2 regions of the Streptomyces sp. NPDC052101 genome follow, and region 1 is predicted to be linked to the other one. Evidence: riboswitches for the same ligand, from Rfam matches in the RefSeq annotation. Region 1 holds a riboswitch; the other holds the start of a gene.

Region 1 (10,722 bases):
CGCCCTGCTGACACACCACGTCGGCCGCGCCCGGGCCAAGCAGCGGCACTTCCCCGCCGCCATCGCCCACTTGAACGACGCCCTCGACCGGTTCCGCCGTCTGCCGGGCGGCGGCGACGCCTACAACGCGGGCCGTGTCTACATGAGTCTGGGCGACGCCCACCTGGACGCGGGGGACGTGGAGCAGGCGCGCGTGTGCCTGGACGAGGCCGTCAAGGCGATGACCGAGGCGGGCGCGGGGCTGCAACTGGCCGATGCCGTCGAGGTGCGGGCCCGCTGCCACCGGCTGGCGGGCCGCTTGGCGGAGGAAGCGGAGGATCTGCGCACCGCGGCCGCGTCCTACGAGGAGCAGGACAACCCCGTCGGCCTGGCACGCGTACGGGCGCGCCTGGCCGAGCTGGAGGCGTGAGGCCCCGGCTCACGGCGCGAGCCGCTCCACGGCGACGCGATGCGCCGCGACCCCGGTGCGTACGGTGATTCCGGGGAGGGACTGCTCCAGGCTCCTGCCGCTCGCGAGCCAGCCGTGGAGCGCGGAGGCGTAGGCGGCGGGATCGCACAGGTCGGCCCGACCGTCGGCGGCCGCGGCGGCGGACAGCCGGACGAGGTCTCCCGCGCGGGTGCGTACGACACAGCGGTCCGGCCCGTCGACATAGGCGACCAGTGCGCAGTACGGGTGGCGGTCGAGCGCCTCCGCCGTCCAGGCGGCCGGCGGCCCGAGCCGCGGGTCGTCCTCGGCCGCGTACCGTACGACGACGTCGGCGACGCGCAGCCGGCCGGTCTCCCGCGTCTCCTCGTCGACCACCGTGTGCGCGGCCTCGCAGCCCGCGTCCGGTGCGGGCTCGTCCCCGACGGCGGCGTACCGCACGACGCTGACCTCCGGCGGATCCGCGCCGACCTCGCCGACGAGCACACGGACCGGCGCGGTACGACGGGCCGGCTTGTAGGGCGGCAGCGGCAGCGGGTCGAGCAGCGCCGGGTGTCCTTCGGGCTCGGGGACGTCCATGAGGCCGTAGAACAGGCGGCGCAGGAGGGCGGCCGACTCCCCGGGTGACGAACTGGTCTGCTCCGCCTGCTCCTTGTACCGGCCGGGGTCGTGCGCGGTGATGGCCCCGTCGATCTGTGCGCGCAGGCTGTCCCGGCGGACCAGACGCGGAGCGGTACGGCCGAGGGCGGCGACCGGCGAGTCCGGGTCGAGGTCCTGCTGGGGGAACGCGCCGAGAACGACGGGGATGCCGATGGCGGCCGCGTAGTAGGTGACGCTGGAGTGGTCCCCGAGGACGCAGTCGGCGGCGATCAGGGCCTGCCGCCACCCGTCGAGGGGCGGGATCGCGTCGAGACCGGCTCGCCGCGCGTTGTCCAGCCAGGCACGGACCTGGCCCGGCCCATGGCCGTACCAGATGTTGGGATGCAGGACCGCGACGGTCCGGTACTCGTCGGCCGGCAGCTCGGCCGAGAGGCGGGACAGGAGCCAGGGCAGCAGGTCATCCGTCCCCGGCTCGCCGCCGAAGAGGGAGCGCGGCGCCCAGGTGGAGCTGACGACGACCAGACGCTGGCCGGGTCCCACGCCCAACGCGCGGCGGAACAGAGCGCGTTGGGGGAGAGCGGCGAGCATGCGGTCGTAGCACGGGTCCCCGGCGAGTACGGCCGTGGGCGCCGCCTCCGGGCAGGCCGCGCGGAGCCTGTCCAGCTGTTCGGGGTGGGAGAGGACGGTGGCGGTGGCGAGGGGACGCCCGTCCGCGAGCAGCCAGTCCGGCGACAGGCCGAAGACGGGCGACGGGTGTCCGGTGTCCGGTGTCCGGTGTCCGGTGTCCGGTGTGGCCAGCCTTTTATTGTAGCCAACCCCGTGCGACAGGACGGCCAACTTGCCCTGGAGCGCGTCGAGTTCACCGCCGTAGCTGGCGGACACCACCAGGTCGAACGGTGTGTCCCTGGCCTGCTCCCAGGGCAGGACCGGCAGCCCCGCCCGGGCCAGCAGCTCGGGCACCCCTGCGAGGAACGGCGACGAACCGGTGCAGGTCGCGAACAGCTGCACACGCAGGTCGTCGGCGAACAGCGGGAGCACGTCCAGCAGGCGCGTCGCCGACGTCACGTTGTGCACGACGATCAGGACCCGGCGACAGCCCGCCCGCGTGACCCATCGCTCCGCGTCCTCGCCCACCGGCACACGCACCCGAGCCGCCCCGCCCGTCACCCCGCCCGTCACGGGGTTCACCTCAGCACTCGATGATGTTCACCGCAAGTCCGCCCCGTGCCGTCTCCTTGTACTTCACGGACATGTCCGCGCCGGTGTCCTTCATGGTCTTGATGACCTTGTCCAGGGACACCTTGTGGGAGCCGTCGCCGCGCATGGCCATCTTGGCGGCGGTGACCGCCTTCACCGCGGCCATGCCGTTGCGCTCGATGCACGGGATCTGGACCAGGCCGCCGACCGGGTCGCAGGTCAGGCCGAGGTTGTGCTCCATGCCGATCTCGGCCGCGTTCTCGACCTGCTCGGGGGAGCCGCCGAGCACCTCGGCCAGCGCGCCCGCGGCCATGGAGCAGGCGGAGCCGACCTCGCCCTGGCAGCCGACCTCGGCGCCGGAGATGGAGGCGTTCTCCTTGAAGAGCATGCCGATCGCGCCCGCCGCGAGGAGGAAGCGGACCACGCCGTCCTCGTCCGCGCCCGGCACGAAGTTGATGTAGTAGTGCAGGACGGCCGGGATGATGCCCGCCGCGCCGTTCGTGGGGGCCGTGACGACCCGGCCGCCCGCCGCGTTCTCCTCGTTCACCGCCATCGCGTAGAGCGTGATCCACTCCATGGCGTGGGCCAGCGCGTCGCCCTCGGCGCGCAGCTGGCGGGCGGAGACGGCCGCGCGGCGGCGGACCTTCAGACCGCCCGGCAGGATGCCCTCGCGGGACATGCCGCGCTGCACGCACTCGCGCATCACCCGCCATATCTCCAGCAGGCCGGTGCGGATCTCGTCCTCGGTGCGCCAGGCCCGCTCGTTCTCCAGCATCAGCGAGGAGATCGACAGGCCGGTGTCCCGGGTGAGGCGGAGCAGCTCGTCGCCGGTGCGGAAGGGGTACTTCAGGACCGTGTCGTCCAGCTTGATCCGGTCCGCGCCGACCGCGTCCTCGTCGACCACGAACCCGCCGCCGACCGAGTAGTAGGTCTTGCTGAGGAGTTCCGCGCCGGTCGCGCCGTACGCCCACAGGGTCATGCCGTTGGCGTGGTACGGCAGGGTCTCGCGGCGGTGCAGGACGAGATCCTTGTCGTAGTCGAACGCGATCTCGTGCTCGCCCAGGAGGCTGATCCGGCCCTCGGTCCTGATCGCCTCCACGCGCGCGTCCGCCGTCTCCACGTCGACCGTGCGCGGCGAGTCGCCGGCGAGGCCCAGCAGGACTGCCTTCGGGGTGCCGTGGCCGTGCCCGGTGGCGCCCAGGGAGCCGTACAGCTCCGTGCGGACGGAGGCGGTCCTTTCCAGCAGGTCTTCGTTGCGCAGCCGACGGGCGAACATCCGCGCCGCGCGCATCGGGCCGACCGTGTGGGAGCTGGACGGGCCGATGCCGATCGAGAACAGGTCGAAGACCGAGATGGCCACGGTCACTCCTCAAAAGCAGGGGGTTGGCGGGGCGCCCTGCGGACTCTCCTTCGAGAGCCGGAGGCCGCCCCACCGGGGACTTGCGTGTCCGGGTCTACTTGTTCAGGCCCGGGTACAGCGGGTGCTTGTCGGCGAGCGCCTTCACGCGCGCCTTGAGCGCCTCGGCGTCGGCCTCCCCAAAGGGAGACGGCGCCTTCAGCGCCTCGGCGATCACGTCCGCGACCTCGGCGAAGTCCTCGGCCGTGAAGCCGCGGGTCGCGAGGGCCGGCGTACCGATGCGCAGGCCCGAGGTGACCATCGGCGGGCGCGGGTCGTTCGGGACCGCGTTGCGGTTGACCGTGATGCCGACCTCGTGGAGGCGGTCCTCGGCCTGCTGGCCGTCCAGCTCGGACTCCCGCAGGTCGACCAGGATCAGGTGCACGTCCGTGCCGCCGGACAGCACGTTCACCCCGGCCTCACGGGCGTCCGCCGCCGTCAGCCGCTCGGCGAGGATGCGGGCACCGTCCACGGTACGACGCTGGCGCTCCTCGAAGTCCTCCGAGGCCGCGACCTTGAAGGAGACCGCCTTCGCCGCGATCACATGCTCCAGGGGGCCGCCCTGGAAGCCGGGGAAGACGGAGGAGTTCAGCTTCTTCGCGAAGTCCTTCTTCGCGAGGATGATGCCGCCGCGCGGGCCGCCCAGGGTCTTGTGGGTCGTGGAGGTGACCACGTCCGCGAACGGCACCGGGTTCGCGTGCAGGCCGGCCGCGACCAGGCCGGCGAAGTGCGCCATGTCGACCCACAGGTACGCCTCGACCTCGTCGGCGATCCGGCGGAACTCGGCGAAGTCCAGCTCGCGGGGGTACGCCGACCAGCCCGCGATGATCACCTTCGGGCGGTGCTCCTTGGCGAGCCGCTCCAGCTCGGCCATGTCGACCAGGCCGGTCTCGGCGTCCACGTGGTAGGCGACCACGTTGAACTGCTTGCCGGAGAAGTTCAGGCGCATGCCGTGGGTCAGGTGGCCGCCGTGCGCGAGGTCCAGGCCGAGGATGGTGTCCCCGGGCTGGGCCAGCGCGAACAGGGCCGCCTGGTTGGCGGAGGCGCCGGAGTGGGGCTGGACGTTGGCGTACTCGGCGCCGAACAGCTCCTTGACCCGGTCGATGGCGATCTGCTCGGCGACGTCGACGTGCTCGCAGCCGCCGTAGTAGCGGCGGCCCGGGTAGCCCTCGGCGTACTTGTTGGTGAGGACCGAGCCCTGCGCCTCCATCACCGCGACCGGCGCGAAGTTCTCGGAGGCGATCATCTCCAGCGTGGACTGCTGGCGGTGCAGCTCGGCGTCGACCGCGGCGGCTATCTCCGGGTCCAGCTCATGCAGGGGCGTGTTCAGGACAGTCATACGGCTACGACTCCTCAGCCGGCGGTCTCGGCGGTGTACTCGTCGGCGGAGAGCAGGTCGGCCGGCTCCTCCGTGACGCGTACCTTGAACAGCCAGCCGCCCTCGAAGGGGGCGGAGTTCACCAGCGACGGGTCGTCGACGACGCTCTCGTTGACCTCGGTGACCTCACCGGTGACCGGCGAGTACAGGTCGGAGACCGACTTGGTCGACTCCAGCTCGCCGCAGGTCTCGCCCGCGGTCACGGTGGAGCCGGCCTCGGGGAGCTGGACGAAGACGACATCGCCGAGCGCGTTGGCCGCGTGCTCCGTGATGCCGACCGTCGACACGCCGTCCTCGGCGGCCGACAGCCACTCGTGCTCCTTGCTGTAGCGCAGCTGCTGGGGGTTGCTCATGGCCTGAATTCTCCTGTACGCGCGTGAGTGCTGGTGAAGGGGGACTGCTGAAAACGCGTGCGAGCAGCGGTGATGTGCCCGACGTCACGTCCTGGGGCTCTGCCGCGGGACTACGAAGGTGTCACTTCTGACGCTTGTAGAACGGCAGCGCCACGACCTCGTACGGCTCGTGGCTGCCCCGGATGTCCACGCCGACACCTTCGGTGCCCGGCGCCGCGTGCGCCGCGTCGACGTAGGCCATGGCGATCGGCTTGCCCAGGGTGGGAGAGGGGGCGCCGGAGGTGACCTCGCCGATCACCTCACCGCCCGCGACGACGGCATACCCGGCGCGTGGGACACGGCGGCCCTCGGCGATCAGGCCGACCAGGACGCGCGGCGGGTTCTGCTCGGCGCGGGAGGCGGCCTCGGTGAGCGCCTCGCGGCCCACGAAGTCGCCCTCCTTCTCGAACTTCACCACCCGGCCGAGCCCGGCGTCGAAGGGGGTGAGCGAGGTGGTCAGCTCGTGCCCGTACAGCGGCATGCCCGCCTCCAGGCGCAGGGTGTCCCGGCAGGACAGGCCGCACGGGACCAGGCCGACGCCCTCGCCGGCCTTGGTCAGCGCCTGCCACAGCTCCACGGCGTGCTCCGGCTTCACGAACAGCTCGAAGCCGTCCTCGCCGGTGTAGCCGGTGCGGGCGATCAGCGCGGGGACGCCGGCGACCGTGCCGGGCAGCCCGGCGTAGTACTTCAGGCCGTCGAGGTCGGCGTCGGTGAGCGACTTCAGGATGCCGGGGGACTCCGGGCCCTGGACGGCGATGAGCGCGTACGCGTCCCGGTCGTCGCGGACCTCGGCGTCGAAGCCGGCGGCGCGCTCGGTCAGCGCGTCCAGCACGACCTGGGCGTTGGAGGCGTTGGCGACCACCATGTACTCGGTCTCGGCGAGCCGGTAGACGATCAGGTCGTCCAGGATGCCGCCGTCGGCCTGGCAGATCATGGTGTAGCGGGCGCGGCCGACGCCGACGGAGGCGATGTTGCCGACCAGGGCGAAGTTCAGCAGGGCGGCCGCCTGGGCGCCGGTGACGGTGATCTCGCCCATGTGGGAGAGGTCGAAGAGGCCCGCCTTCGTCCGCACGGCGAGGTGCTCGTCGCGCTCGGAGCCGTAGCGCAGGGGCATGTCCCAGCCGGCGAAGTCGGTCATCGTCGCACCGAGCGAGCGATGCAGGGCATCGAGCGCGGTGCGGCGCGGCTCAGTGGGTTCGGTACTGCTCATCGGTCGGTCGTCTCCCAGGAAAGGCAGGACAGGCGAGGAACGTTCCTCCCCATCTGTCATCGGAACCTGAGAGGTTCGCCGGGACCGCCACAGGGACGATCACGGCTTGCACCTTGGGTGGAGCCACTGTCACAGCGGCCCGCTTTTCAGATGTGCCTCGCCCGCGCGGTAACGGGGCCTGAGAGATTCAAGGGAGGGACTTGCTCCTTCGGCGCCCCAGCGAAGGCTGCTGGGGACTCTCCCGCGCGGATTCAAACGGCCGGTATGCAGTTGGCGGCCACATCATTGCACGGCGTGCGGGCTTTTGTAACCGACCTGTGGCAGGACGCGGACCCCGCCACCGACATCGTCCATTACCTTCTCTTTACATACAGCGGGAACGAGGATTACCGGGCCGACAGGGGAGGACGATCACGGTGAACAGGACCCCGGCGTACGCCACCGTCAGCACCGGTATCGCAGTGCCGGGGCAGCGTCCCGCCCCGGCCCCGCGCGTCCGCGATCTGCGCGACCGCGCCGGCCGCAGCCCGCGCGCCCTGCTCTTCGGCCCCGCGGACCTGGTGGTGATCACCGGCCTGCCCGGCAGCGGCAAGTCCACCCTGATGCGGCGGGCGGTCCCCGGCCGGGGCATCGACTCCCAGGACACCCGCGACCGCTTCGCCGCCCGCCTGCCCCGCCTCCTGCCCTACGCGCTCTACCGCCCCCTGGTCCGCCTCGCCCACTACGCCGGCCTGCACCGCGCCCTGCGCACCGGGCAGGGCGTCGTCGTGCACGACTGCGGCACCCAGCCCTGGGTGCGCGCCTGGCTCGCCCGCGAGGCCCGCCGCCGCGGCGGCACCCTCCATCTGCTGCTGCTCGACGTCACCCCGGGCACCGCCCGCGCGGGCCAGCGCGAGCGCGGCCGGGGCGTCTCCCGCTACGCCTTCGGCCGCCACCGTCGTACGACCGCCCGGCTGCTCGGCGCGGTCGAGCGGGGCGAGCTGCCCGCGGGCTGCGGCTCGGCGGTGCTGCTGGACCGCGCGGCGGCGGACGCCCTGCGGCGGATCGCCTTCACGGGGTGAGGGGCCGGATCACGGGACGAGGGGCAGGATCAAGAGACCGGATCAAGGGGCCGGGGGACTGTCACAGCCACCCGCTAGCCTTCATGGTCACAGCAGTGGTTCCCAGCAGGCGGTAGGCAGATGGACTTCCCGGCGGACATTCCCGCGGACTTCCCGGCACAGGCACACCCCCAGCCGCACGGCGGCTGGCCCGGCAACGAACTGGAGGAGGTGCTCTCGGCCTCCCTCGGCATACCCGCGGCGGCGGGCCGGATCATCGAGGTCCTGGGCCGCAGCCTGCTCTGGATACCGCTGCCGAACGGCGGCGGCCCGGGCACCGGCCCGCTCGACCTGCCCACGCTGGACATCGACGGCCAGGTCTACGTCCCGGTGTTCAGCTCCGAGGAGCAGCTGCGCCAGGCGACCGGCTCCCATATGTCGTACACGATCGCCCCCGCCGTGGACTTCGCCCGCGGTCTGCCCGCGCAGGTCGGCATCGCGGTGAACCCCGACGCCCTGGTCGGCATCCCGCTGCCGCCCGCGGCCGTGGCCGAGCTGTGCCGGTCCGGCCGTACGCCGCTCGACGGCCCCGCCACCGGCGGCCGGGTCCGCCTCTTCGAGCCCGACTGGCAGGACGACCCGGTCGACTTCCTCTCCGCCGCGTCCGCCGAGTTCGCCCAGACCGGCGTGGTCCTCACCGCCCGCCGCTGCCTGGCCGCCATCGAGACGGACGACCCGGTCATGTTCATCGGCGTGGAGCTGTCCCAGTGGGAGGGCGACCTGCGCGCCCGCCCCCTGGAGGCCCTGGGCAAAGCCCTCGGAAAAATACCGGTGCGCTGGCCGGTCAACCTGGTCCTCCTGGACGTGACGGACGACCCGGTGGCCACCTGGCTGAAGTCAAACGTCCGCCCCTTCTATCAATACGGCAACTGAAGCATCCCCGGGGGCGCGGGGAACCGCGCGACGAGCCACAACGCACCCGCACCCGCGTACGGACCCGAGGCCGTACCCCGGTGGGCGCTTAAGCTGTCTCCGAACGCGGGGTACTGAAAAGAGAAGGGGCACGACAGGTGAGCGCGAGCCACATGGGCAGCGTCGAGCACATGCTGCGCCAGGTCACCCCCGGCCGCTACGACGCCTACGAGGCCCTGCTGCGCGCCCTCGCGACCCCGTCCTCCGGCCAGATCTGGATGCTCCTGTGGCACGGCCAGTCCGGCTCCCCGGACGCCCAGTACGGGAACATGGAGATCGAGGGCTTCCACTACGCCCCCTGCGTCACCTCCGCCCAGGAACTCTCCGCCAGCGGCTGGAACCGGTCGTACGAGGTCGTCGACGCCCTCGACGTGGCCCGCACCCTCTACCCGGACCACTACGGCCTCTGGCTCAACCCGCACGCCCCGGGCGGCGGCGTCGGCATCCCCTGGCTGGACCTGCGCCGTATCGCCACGGGCCTGGACCGCCAGCCCGCCGGGCCCCTACGGCTGACCGAACCCGGCATCGAGATCCCGCAGTTCTACGCCCTGCTCGCGCAGAACGCCCACCGCACCCCCGCCCTGCGCTCCCTGCGCCGCGCCTGGGTGCAGCCGGCGCTCGGCGCGCCGTACCTCGCCATCGGCCTGGACGTGTACGACACCTCGCCGGCCGCAGTCGACTCGGTGCGTGCGATGATGCAGCAGTCCGTGGGCGCGGTCCCGGAGGGCCTGCCGGTCTCGACGGTCGCGATGACCGACGAGTACGACCCGGTGGTGATCTGGATGCGGGCCAATGCCCGCCCGTTCTACGACCGCGAGGCCCACGCGGCGCCGCCCCAGCCCCAGCTCCAGGCCTCTCCCCAGCCGCAGGCCCCGGCTGCCGGATACGGCTATCCGCCGGTGCACGGCAGCTACTGACCTGGGCAAATGGGCCATAAGGCCCCTTCTGCGCGGCAGTCCGCTTCCGACAGTGCCGTCCGCTCCCCGTAACTCTTTGTCCGCATAACAGGAAACGCCTGCTTGCATCACGGTTGCGCATCCATTCCCCGCCAAGGCTGGCGGCTGATCGCGCCAGCGTTGAAGACTCCCCCTTCAAGGGGTTCGCCCCTGTGTACGACGGACTTGTTTGATGCCGCTACCAGCGGCAAGTGCGGGCCGGTTACCGCCGGTTGAGAGGGGTCCCAGCCTAATGACGGCACCATTGCACGAGCCGACCGCGGAAGCGGCCCCGGGTGCGGCAGAGGAAGCTGCGGTCGCGGCCACCGGCGCGAAGGCCGTCCAGGGCCGGTCCCTGGGCCGAATCGCCTGGGAGCGGCTCAAGCGGGACAAACTCGCCCTGACGGGCGGCGTCGTCGTGCTTCTCCTGATCGTGATCGCGCTGCTCGCACCGGTGATCACGAGCCTCGTCGGACAGGACCCGGACGTCTACCACCAGGGCCTGATCGACCCGCTGTTCAGCACCCCCAAGGGTTCCCTGGGCGGCATGAGCGGCGACCACCTGCTCGGTGTGGAGCCGGTCAACGGCCGCGACATCTTCGCCCGCATCCTCTACGGCGCCCAGATCTCGCTGCTCGTCGGCTTCCTGTCCGCCGTGGTCGCCGTCATCCTGGGCACCGTCCTCGGCATCCTCGCGGGCTTCTTCGGCGGCTGGGTGGACTCGGTCATCAGCCGCGTCATGGACGGCCTGCTGGCCTTCCCGCAGCTGCTGTTCATCATCGCGCTGGTCTCCGTCATGCCCAACCAGATGCTGGGACTCACCGGCACGGGCGTGCGCGTCTTCGTGATGATCCTGGTCATCGGCTTCTTCGGCTGGCCGTACATCGGCCGTGTGGTCCGTGGCCAGACGCTGTCGCTGCGTGAGCGCGAGTACGTCGAGGCGGCCCGCTCGCTCGGCGCCGGGCAGTTCTACATCCTCTTCAAGGAACTGCTGCCCAATCTCGTCGCGCCCATCATCGTCTACACGACGATGATGATCCCCACGAACATCCTCACCGAAGCGGCGCTCAGCTTCCTGGGCGTGGGCGTCAAGCCGCCCACGTCCTCCTGGGGGCAGATGCTCTCGAGCGCGATCGATTACTACGACTCGGACCCCATGTACATGGTGATCCCCGGCG
Region 2 (10,722 bases), on a different contig from region 1:
AGCGGGTCCAGCACGCCAGCCTGGAGACGCACGGGGCCCTCGCCTGGATCGACGAGGACGGCCGGCTCACCGTCCGCACCAGCTCCCAGACCCCGTTCCTCACCCGCCGCGCCCTGTGCACCCTGTACGACCTGCCCCTGGAGCAGGTCCGGGTGATGGCGGGCCGGGTCGGCGGCGGGTTCGGCGGCAAGCAGGAGATGCTGGTCGAGGACGTCGTGGCGCTCGCCGTACTGAGACTGCGCCGCCCGGTGAAGCTGGAGTACACCCGCGCCGAGCAGTTCTACGGCGCGACCACCCGGCACCCGTTCACCGTCCGGGTCAAGGCGGGCGCCCGCCGCGACGGCACCCTCACCGCCCTCCAGCTGCGCGTCGTCGCGAACACGGGGGCCTACGGGAACCACGGCCCGGCCGTGATGTTCCACAGCGTCGGCGAGTCCATGGCGGTCTACCGCTCGCCGCACAAGAAAGTGGACGCTTTCTCGGTGTACACGCACACCGTCCCGGCGGGCGCCTTCCGCGGCTACGGCCTCGGTCAGGTGCTGTTCGCGGTCGAGTCCGCGCTGGACGAGCTGGCCCGGCGCCTCGACCTGGACCCGCTGGAGTTCAAGGCCCGCAACATCATCGGCCCCGACGAGCCGATGCTCACCCCGGGCGGCCACGAGGAGGACCTGCACATCGCGAGCTACGGCCTGGACCAGTGCCTGTCGATCGTGCGCCGGGCGCAGTCCGAGCCCGGCGCGCCCGCGCCCGAGGGCTGGCTGGTAGGCGAGGGCGCGGCCCTGGCGATGATCGCGACCGGCCCGCCCGGCGGCCACATCGCCGACGCCAAGGCCACCCTGCTGCCCGACGGCACCTTCGATCTGGCCGTCGGCACGGCCGAGTTCGGCAACGGCACCACGACCGTGCACAAGCAGATCGCCGCCGGTGAACTCGCCACCACCGTCGACCGGATCGCCATCCGCCAGTCCGACACGGACGTCGTACGGCATGACACCGGCGCCTTCGCCTCCACCGGTACGGTCGTCGCCGGCAAGGCCACCCTGCGCGCCGCCCGCGCCCTCGCCGACCAGCTGCTGGACTTCGCCGCCGCGCATCTGGGCGCTCCGCGCGCCGACTGCCGGCTCGCCGAGGAGGCCGTGCTGCACCCCGGCGGACGGCTGCTGCTCAAGGAGGTGTACGCGGCCTCCCGCGCGGTCGGCCTAGAACTGGCCGCCGAGGGGCACTTCGGCGGTACCCCGCGCTCGGTCGCCTTCAACGCGCACTGGTTCCGGGTGGCGGTCGATCCCGGCAGCGGCGAGATCCGCATCCTGCGCAGTGTGCACGCGGCCGACGCCGGCAAGGTGATGAACCCGATGCAGTGCCGGGGCCAGGTCGAGGGCGGGGTCGCGCAGGCGCTCGGCGCCACGCTCTTCGAGCGGGTCCTGCTGGACGAGCGGGGCGCGGTCGACACGGCCGCCTTCCGCCGCTACCGGCTCCCGCAGTACGCCGACGTTCCGCGCACCGAGGTGCACTTCATGGAGACGGCCGACGCGATCGGGCCGCTGGGCGCGAAGTCGATGAGCGAGAGCCCCTTCAACCCGGTCGCCCCGGCCCTCGCGAACGCCCTGCGGGACGCGACGGGTGTGCGGTTCACCGAGGTGCCGCTGCTGCGTGACCGGGTGTGGCGGGAGCTGGAGCGCCACAGCGGTAGCCGCCGTCCACCCGGATCGCCGTGATCCCGCTGATGTGCCGGGCCCCGCACCGGTCCTGCGGGAGCACCAGCTGGGGCCCGGCCGCGTCCAGCGGGGTGTCGTCGATGGTCACGCCCAGCAGGACGGGGGCGTCCGCGAAGTCCGGGTCGATCTCGGCCCAGGACAGCACGGCGTGGTGGCCGTCGGTGCCGGTGACGGAGATGAGGAAGCGCAGCCGGTCCTTGCGGCGTGCCGGGTCGAAGCCGGGCCCCGCGGCGAGGAGGACGTCGTACAGACGCGGGCCGGCGAACCGGTGGTGCTGGATGCCGCTGGTCGCGCAGTCGAAGCTGACGTCCGCCCGGTGCTGCGGCCAGCGGAGCAGGTCCGGCACGGTCAGCCGGGCGGGCCGGGCCAGATCGCCGGTCAGGGCCAGTTCCACGAGCGTCACCTGCGACCACCTCCCGCAGCACCGTACCCCCGGCAGAGCGCCGTGCAAACGCACATGCAAGCTACAAGTCACAAGTTCGCAGCTCATGCGATGCGACAGAAGACTTGGGGCTGGCAGATGCGGCAGTATCATCGCCGTCACGGCCGGTTGAACGTGCCGTGACAGGGCGCGAAAGTTGTTCCGCAGAAACTCGATCGAGGAGTAGAACCGTGAAGACCCGTTCCGTGCGCAGGACCCGGCGGATGCTGCAGGTGGCCGGCGCGGGAGCCGCCGCCCTGATGGCCCTGAGCGCCTGCTCCTCCTCCGACTCGTCCAAGTCCAAGGACAGCTCGGCGTCGTCCGGCTCGTCGGCCTCCGCGAAGCTGTCCGGCGATGTCACCGTGTTCGCCGCCGCCTCCCTGAAGGAGAGCTTCTCGACCCTGGGCAAGGAGTTCGAGAAGCAGCACCCGGGCACCCACGTCAACTTCAACTTCGGCGGCAGCGACACCCTCGCCGCCAACATCACCGGCGGTGCCCCGGCGGACGTCTTCGCCGCCGCGAGCCCCAAGACGATGAAGATCGTCACGGACAAGAAGGACGCGGCCGGAACGCCGGCCACCTTCGTCCGCAACCAGCTGGAGATCGCCACCGTGCCGGGCAACCCGCACAAGGTGGCCTCCCTGAAGGACCTCACCAAGTCCGGTCTGAAGGTCGTGCTGTGCGACAAGACCGTGCCGTGCGGCGCTGCCGCCCAGAAGGCCCTGGACGCCAGCGGCCTGAAGCTCACCCCGGTCTCCTACGAGCAGGACGTCAAGGGCGCGCTGACCAAGGTGGAGCTGAAGGAGGCCGACGCCGCGGTCGTCTACAAGACCGATGTGCACGCCGCGGGTGACAAGGTGCAGGGCGTGGAGTTCCCCGAATCGGCCAAGGCGATCAACGCCTACCCGATCGTCCTGCTGAAGAACGCGCCGAACGCCGAGACCGCCAAGGCGTTCATCGCCCTCGTGCAGTCCGCCGAGGGCCAGAAGGTGCTGAGCCAGGCCGGCTTCCTCAAGCCGTGACCTCGCTTCTCAAGCCCGGCGCCGCGACCGGTCCCCGCACGGACCGGCCGCGGCGCCGCCGCGTCGGCGCGGGGGGCCGACGCGGGGTGCCGTTGCCTCTGCTGCTGCCGGGCCTGCTGGCGCTGGCGTTCCTGCTGCTGCCGCTGCTCGCGCTGCTCATCCGCGCGCCCTGGGGCAGCCTGCCGGGCCAGCTGTCCAGCACCGAGGTGTGGCAGGCGCTCCAGCTGTCGCTGATCAGCGCCACCGCGGCGACGGCCGTCAGTCTCGTCCTGGGCGTGCCGCTGGCCTGGCTGCTGGCCCGTACGAGCTTCCCCGGCCGGGGGATCGTACGGGCCCTGGTGACGCTGCCCCTCGTCCTGCCGCCGGTGGTCGGCGGTGTCGCCCTGCTGCTCGCCCTCGGCCGCAACGGGGTGATCGGCACGTGGCTGGACTCCTGGTTCGGGATCACCCTGCCGTTCACCACCACCGGGGTCGTGATCGCGGAGGCGTTCGTCGCGATGCCGTTCCTGGTCATCAGCGTCGAGGGCACCCTGCGCGCGGCCGACCCGCGCTTCGAGGAGGCGGCGACCACGCTCGGCGCGTCCCGCTTCACCGCCTTCCGCCGGGTCACCCTGCCGCTGATCGCGCCCGGCATCGCCGCGGGCGCGGTCCTGGCCTGGGCGCGTGCGCTCGGCGAGTTCGGTGCGACGATCACCTTCGCGGGCAACTTCCCCGGCCGCACCCAGACCATGCCCCTCGCGGTCTACCTGGCCCTGCAGAACGACCCCGACGCCGCGATCTCGCTCAGCCTGGTCCTGCTGGCGGTGTCGATCGCGGTGCTGGCCGGGCTCCGGGACCGCTGGATGACGGGGGCGTGACGATGGCAGCGGGCCCAGGGCGTGTGCGAACGTACAGAGCCATGACCCACATCGACGCCCCCGTGGCCGACCTACGGAAGGCGGGAGACGAGGGACTCGACGCCCGCCTCGTCGTCGACCGCGGCTCCTTCCGCCTGGACGTGTCCCTCACCGCCGCCCCCGGTGACGTCGTCGCCCTCCTCGGCCCCAACGGCGCCGGCAAGACCACCGCCCTGCGCGCCCTGGCCGGTCTCGTCCCGCTCACCGACGGCCATCTGCGCCTCGACGGCACCACGCTGGAGCGCACTCCCCCGGAGTCCCGACCGGTCGGCGTCGTCTTCCAGGACTATCTGCTCTTCCCGCATCTGTCGGCGCTGGACAACGTGGCCTTCGGCCCGCGCTGCCAGGGCGTGCCCAAGGCCGAGGCACGGGCCCAGGCCGCCGCGTGGCTGGACCGGATGGGCCTCGCCGACCACGCGGGCGCCAAGCCCCGCCGGCTCTCCGGCGGGCAGGCCCAGCGCGTGGCACTCGCCCGGGCGCTGGCCACCCACCCCCGGCTGCTGCTCCTGGACGAGCCGCTGGCCGCCCTGGACGCCCGTACCCGCCTGGAGGTCCGCGCCCAACTGCGGCGCCATCTGGCCGAGTTCGAGGCGGTCGCCGTCCTGGTCACGCACGACCCGCTGGACGCCATGGTGCTCGCGGACCGCCTGGTGGTCATCGAGCACGGCCAGGTCGTCCAGGAAGGCACCCCCGCCGACATCGCCCGCCACCCGCGCACCGACTACATCGCCCAGCTCGTCGGCCTCAACCTCTACCGGGGCCGGGCGGAGCGGCACACGGTCCGACTCGACGCCGGTCCCTCGATCACCACCACGGAAGACCTGTCCGGGCCGGTCTTCGTGGCGTTTCCGCCGAGCGCCGTCACGCTGTTCCGGCACCGGCCCACCGGTGCCAGCGCCCGTAACCTCTGGCGCTGCGAGGTGAGCGGCCTGGAGACGCACGGCGACCAGATCCGCGCCGACCTCGGCGGCGAACTCCCCCTCGCCGCCGACCTCACCACGGTCGCCGCCGCCGAACTCGAACTGCACCCGGGTGCTGCCGTCTGGGCGACGGTCAAAGCGACGCAGACACACGCATACCCGGCCTGAGCGGGCGGGCGCCCTACCGTGGGTGCCCATGACCCTGAGCATCCGCAACCAACTCCCCGGCACGGTCACGTCGATCCAGCCGGGCGAGGCCATGGCCACCGTCAAGATCCGCCTCGACGGAGGCCAGGACCTGACCGCAGCGATCACCCTGGAGTCCGTCCGGGACCTCGGCCTCTCCGCGGGCTCCGCGGTGCGGGCCCTGGTGAAGTCCACCGAGGTCTCCCTCGCCACCGCGCCGATCGACCGCGTCTCGATCCGCAACCAGCTGCCGGGCACGGTCACCGACATCGCGGCCGGCGCCGCGATGGCCACCGTGAAGATCTCCATCGACGGCGGCTCGGTGACCTCCGCCATCACCAAGGAGTCGGCCACCGACCTCGGACTCTCCGCCGGCTCCGCCGTGGTCGCCCTGATCAAGTCCACCGAGGTGGCACTGGCGACGGCATGACGCGGCGAGGGCCCCGCCCGGAATCCGGACGGGGCCCTGAACGTCACCGCGGGCTCAGTCCTCGTACGCGTCCAGCGGCGGGCAGGAGCACACCAGGTTGCGGTCGCCGAAGGCCTGGTCGATGCGGCGCACCGGCGGCCAGTACTTGTCGGCGGCCGAGACACCGGCCGGGAACACGGCCTCCTCGCGGCTGTAGGCGTGCGCCCACTCACCACCGAGCGCGGCCGCGGTGTGCGGGGCGCCCCGCAGCGGGTTGTCCTCGGCCGGCCACGCGCCCGAGCCGACCTTCTCGATCTCCGCGCGGATGGCGATCAGCGCGTCGCAGAAACGGTCCAGCTCGATGAGGTCCTCGGACTCGGTCGGCTCGATCATCAGCGTGCCGGCCACCGGGAAGGACATGGTCGGCGCGTGGAAGCCGTAGTCGATCAGACGCTTGGCCACGTCGTCCACGCTGACGCCGGTCGCCTTGGTCAGCGGGCGCAGGTCGATGATGCACTCGTGCGCGACCAGGTTGCCGGGGCCGGTGTAGAGCACCGGGTAGTGCGGCTCCAGGCGCTTGGCGATGTAGTTCGCCGAGAGCACGGCCACCTGCGTGGCCCGCTTGAGGCCCTCGCCGCCCATCAGCCGGACGTACGCCCAGGAGATCGGCAGGATGCCCGCGGAGCCCCAGGGAGCCGCCGAGATCGGGCCGACGCCCGTCTTCTGCGGACCCGCGGCCGGCTGCATCGGGTGGTTCGGCAGGTACGGCGCGAGGTGCGCGCGGACCGCGACCGGGCCGACGCCCGGGCCACCGCCGCCGTGCGGGATGCAGAAGGTCTTGTGCAGGTTCAGGTGCGAGACATCGCCGCCGAAGTGGCCCGGCTTGGCGAGGCCGACCAGGGCGTTGAGGTTGGCGCCGTCGACGTACACCTGGCCGCCGGCCTCGTGCACCCGGGCGCAGATGTCGGCGACGTGCTCCTCGAAGACGCCGTGCGTCGACGGGTAGGTGATCATCAGCACCGCCAGCTCCTCGCGGTACTGCTCGATCTTCGCCCGCAGGTCCTCGACGTCGATCTCGCCGTCCTCGGCGGTCTTGACGACGACGACCTTCATGCCGGCCATCACGGCGCTGGCCGCGTTGGTGCCGTGCGCGGAGGACGGGATCAGGCACACGGTGCGCTGCTCGTCGCCGTTCGCCCGGTGGTAACCGCGTACGGCGAGCAGACCGGCCAGCTCGCCCTGCGAACCGGCGTTCGGCTGCAGGGAGACCTTGTCGTAGCCGGTGACCTCGGCGAGACGTTCCTCCAGCTCGCGGATGAGCGTGAGGTAGCCCTCGGCCTGCTCGGCCGGGGCGAAGGGGTGCAGCTGGCCGAACTCGGGCCAGGTGACCGGCTCCATCTCCGTGGTCGCGTTGAGCTTCATGGTGCAGGAGCCCAGCGGGATCATGCCGCGGTCGAGCGCGTAGTCGCGGTCGGCCAGCTTGCGCAGGTAGCGCAGCATCGCGGTCTCGGAGCGGTGCTGGTGGAAGACCGGGTGGGTGAGGCAGGCGTCGGTGCGCAGCAGATCCTCGGGGAGGGTCTCCTCGGCGGTCGCGTCCAGCGCCTCGACCTCGCCCTTGACGCCGAAGGCGGACCAGACGGTGGCCAGCTGGTCCCGCGTGGTGGTCTCGTCGCAGGCCAGGGAGACATGGTCGGCGTCGACCAGGTGGAGGTTGACCCCGTTCTTCCGGGCGTCGGCGACGACCTCGATGGCCTTGCCGGGCACGCGCGCGGTGAGGGTGTCGAAGAAGGCGCCGTGGACGATCTCGACACCGCCCGCCTTCAGGCCCGCGGCGAGGAGCGTGGCGTAGCGGTGCGTCCGCCGGGCGATGGCCTTGAGCCCCTCCGGCCCGTGGTAGACGGCGTACATGCCGGCCATGACGGCGAGCAGTACCTGCGCGGTGCAGATGTTGCTGGTCGCCTTCTCGCGGCGGATGTGCTGCTCACGGGTCTGCAGCGCGAGCCGGTAGGCCTTGTTGCCGTCGGCGTCGACGGAGACGCCCACGAGACGGCCGGGCAGGCTGCGCGCGAACTTCTCGTGCACCGCCATGTAGCCCGCGTGCGGACCGCCGAAGGCCATCGGCACACCGAAACGCTGCGTCGTACCGACGGCGATGTCCGCGCCCAGCTCGCCCGGCGAGGTCAGCAGGGTCAGCGCGAGCAGGTCGGCGGCGACGGTGACCAGGGCGCCCAGCTCGTGCGCCTGGTCGATGACCGGCTTGATGTCCCGTACGGCGCCGGAGGCGCCCGGGTACTGGATCAGCACGCCGTTGATCTCGCGGGCGGCGATGTCGGCTGGGATGCCCTCGCTGAGGTCGGCGACGACGACCTCGACCCCGGTCGGCTCGGCGCGCGTCTCTATGACGGCGATGGTCTGCGGCAGCGCGTCCGCGTCGACCAGGAACAGGCCCTTCTTGTTCTTGCCCATGCGCCGGGACAGCGCCATCGCCTCGGCGGCGGCCGTTCCCTCGTCGAGGAGGGAGGCACCGGAGGTGGGCAGGCCGGTGAGGTCGGCGACCACGGTCTGGAAGTTCAGCAGGGCCTCGAGGCGCCCCTGGGAGATCTCCGGCTGGTAGGGCGTGTAGGCCGTGTACCAGGCGGGGTTCTCCATGACGTTGCGCAGGATGACGGGCGGCGTGAAGGTCCCGTAGTACCCCAGGCCGATCATCGAGCCGAGGACCTGGTTGCGCTCGGCGAGCGAGCGCAGCTCGGCCAGCACCTCGGCCTCGGTGCGGGCGCCCGGCAGATCGAGGGCATCGGCGTTCTTGATCACGTCCGGGACCGCCGCTGCGGTCAGCTCGTCCAGCGAGCCGTAGCCGACCTGCGCGAGCATCTTGGCCCGCGCCTCCTGGTCGGGCCCGATGTGACGCTGCTCGAAGGGGATGCCCGCTTCGAGCTCGGAGAGCGGAATGCGATGGGCGGTCATTGCGGAGGCCTCCTGGTCTGACGCGACCTTCGAGGGGCACCACGGCGCGGTTACCCCGACGGCCTCCCCCTCTGTCATCTCAACCTGAGAGCTTCACCGGGCGCCCGAAGAGCCCGGCTTTCACCGTCGGTGAGGGCGGGAGTCGACACCCGCCCTGCTTTCCAGAGTGACCTCGTCCGTGCGGTACGTGAGCCTGAGAGATTCCGGGGAGGAGTTGCTCCTTCGGCGCCTCCGAGGATGATCGGAGGACTCTCCCGCACGGGGTCAGCAGCCGCTGTCAGCCTACCAGCGAGGTCAACGGCCGAGCCCTCGAGTGGCCGCTTCGTTGAATGTGCTCTTTTGTAGTGGTTACGGATGAGTTGCGACCACGTGGAGGGAGAGGGACCGTGCAGACCGACATCGATCCGCGCAACCTGATCGGCCGCAAGGCGTTCGACCGCCATGGCACCAAGATCGGCACCGTCGACGAGGTCTACCTCGACGACGCGACCGGCGTGCCGGAGTGGGCTGCCATACGCACCGGCCTGTTCAGCCGTGACGCGTTCGTCCCCCTGGAGCCGAGCGAACTGGTCGAGGGCACCCTCCACGTCCCGTTCGACCGGGCCCTGATCAAGGACGCCCCCGACTTCGGCGTGGGCCGCCATCTCTCCCCCGAACAGGAACTCCAGCTCTACCACCACTACGGCCTGGATGTGGCCCCACCCGTACCGGACCACGACTTCGGCAAGCTGGCGGGGTCGGAGGAGGCCTGAGCGTGTCGGCCGCCGCTCGGCTGATCCGGACGAGCGGGTGGGTGGGAAGGAACCGGAACCAGCGGCAGCGGATCGGCCGCCTCCAGCGCAGGATCGCCGACGAAGAACGTCCGCACCCTCCCCGGAGGGGACTGCGGCGTCTCGAACCGCACCGTCACCCGCCCCAGCCCGCTCCCCTGCACCCACCCGTGCCCGTACTCCGTGTGCCGTATGTCCTGCCCCGCACGCCACTGGCGCTCCACCGGCTCCGGCCGCTCCGCAACGGTCTCAACCTCACCCTGCTCCGGCTCTGCCGCCGGAGGCACTGGCATGGCCTGCGCGAACAGGTCCTCCTGCGTGTAGTCGGCGAGGCCGGAGACGCCCACACCCAGCAGCCGCACCCCGCCCGTGGTGTCCACGGAGTCCAGCAGCCGCGCGGCCGCCTCCCGGACCACCGCCGGATCGTCCGTGGGCCCTCTGAGCGTCTCGGAGCGGGTCAGGGTCGAGAAGTCGTACCGGCGTACCTTCAGCACGATGGTCCGCCCGGACAGCCCGGCTCCGCGCAGCCGGCCCACACACCGGTCGGCGAGCCGCTGCACCTCCAGCCCGATCCGCAGCCGGTCATGGATGTCCACGTCGTAGGTGTCCTCGACCGACACCGACTTCGCCTCGCGCTCGGCCACCACGGGCCGCTCGTCCTGGGCCAGCGCCATGGCGTACAGCGCGTGCCCGTGCGCCTTGCCCAGCAGCCGTACCAGCTCGTCCTCCCCCGCCTCGGCCAGCTCCTGCACCGTGGTGATCCCGGCTCTGCGCAGATGGTCCCCGGTGGCCGGCCCCACCCCGGGAAGTGTCCGCACCGGCAGGGGCCCGAGCAGGTCCCGCTCGGTGCCGGGATCGATGACCACCAGGCCGTCCGGCTTGGCCTGCTCGGAGGCGATCTTGGCGAGCATCTTGGAGGCGGCGAGCCCCACCGAGCCGGTGAGCCCGGTGACCGCCCGGATGTCCGCGCGCAGCCTGATCCCGGTCAGCCGCGCCGACTCCTCGTCCCAGGCCGTCCCGCCGGCCTCCAGGTCCACGAACGCCTCGTCCAGGCTAAGCGGCTCCACCAGCGGCGACAGCTCCCCCAGCAGCGCCATCACCTGCTCGCTGACCGCCCGGTACAGCGTGAAGCGCGGCACCAGATACGCGGCATTCGGTGCCAGCCGGCGTGCCTGGCCCATGGGCATCGCCGAGTGGACCCCGAAGGCGCGTGCCTCGTACGACGCGGTGGCCACCACCCCGCGCGGTCCGAGGCCGCCCACCACGACCGCCTTCCCGCGCAGGCTCGGCTTGGATGCCTGCTCCACCGAGGCGTAGAAGGCATCCATGTCGAGATGCAGGATCGTGGGCGCGTTTCTCACATCTCCGATGCTGCACCACGGCACTGACAATGCCCGGTCCTGGGAGGACCGGTGTCAG

Evidence for each region. A riboswitch is a leader RNA that binds a small molecule or an ion and turns the genes downstream of it on or off. The one in region 1 is predicted to bind glycine.
Region 2: linked by a shared signal. The riboswitch ahead of gcvP (aminomethyl-transferring glycine dehydrogenase) and the one ahead of gcvT (glycine cleavage system aminomethyltransferase GcvT) in region 1 are both predicted to bind glycine.

Annotation. Positions count from the first base shown of each region.
Region 1 covers NZ_JBFAWH010000036.1:46,656-57,377, forward strand. The annotation lists gene AB0L75_RS37335 (tetratricopeptide repeat protein) at 1-409, shown strand, start outside; gene AB0L75_RS37340 (hypothetical protein) at 419-2,203, opposite strand; gene AB0L75_RS37345 (L-serine ammonia-lyase) at 2,214-3,581, opposite strand; gene glyA (serine hydroxymethyltransferase) at 3,676-4,956, opposite strand; gene gcvH (glycine cleavage system protein GcvH) at 4,971-5,348, opposite strand; gene gcvT (glycine cleavage system aminomethyltransferase GcvT) at 5,470-6,597, opposite strand; glycine riboswitch at 6,754-6,851, opposite strand; gene AB0L75_RS37365 (AAA family ATPase) at 7,008-7,658, shown strand; gene AB0L75_RS37370 (enhanced serine sensitivity protein SseB) at 7,779-8,570, shown strand; gene AB0L75_RS37375 (enhanced serine sensitivity protein SseB C-terminal domain-containing protein) at 8,723-9,526, shown strand; gene AB0L75_RS37380 (ABC transporter permease) at 9,798-10,722, shown strand, end outside.
Region 2 covers NZ_JBFAWH010000032.1:57,853-68,574, forward strand. The annotation lists gene AB0L75_RS36260 (molybdopterin-dependent oxidoreductase) at 1-1,715, shown strand, start outside; gene AB0L75_RS36265 (molybdopterin-dependent oxidoreductase) at 1,630-2,118, opposite strand; gene modA (molybdate ABC transporter substrate-binding protein) at 2,361-3,158, shown strand; gene modB (molybdate ABC transporter permease subunit) at 3,155-4,015, shown strand; gene AB0L75_RS36280 (ABC transporter ATP-binding protein) at 4,057-5,142, shown strand; gene AB0L75_RS36285 (TOBE domain-containing protein) at 5,171-5,590, shown strand; gene gcvP (aminomethyl-transferring glycine dehydrogenase) at 5,645-8,533, opposite strand; glycine riboswitch at 8,705-8,800, opposite strand; gene AB0L75_RS36295 (PRC-barrel domain-containing protein) at 8,920-9,285, shown strand; gene AB0L75_RS36300 (DNA polymerase IV) at 9,213-10,664, opposite strand.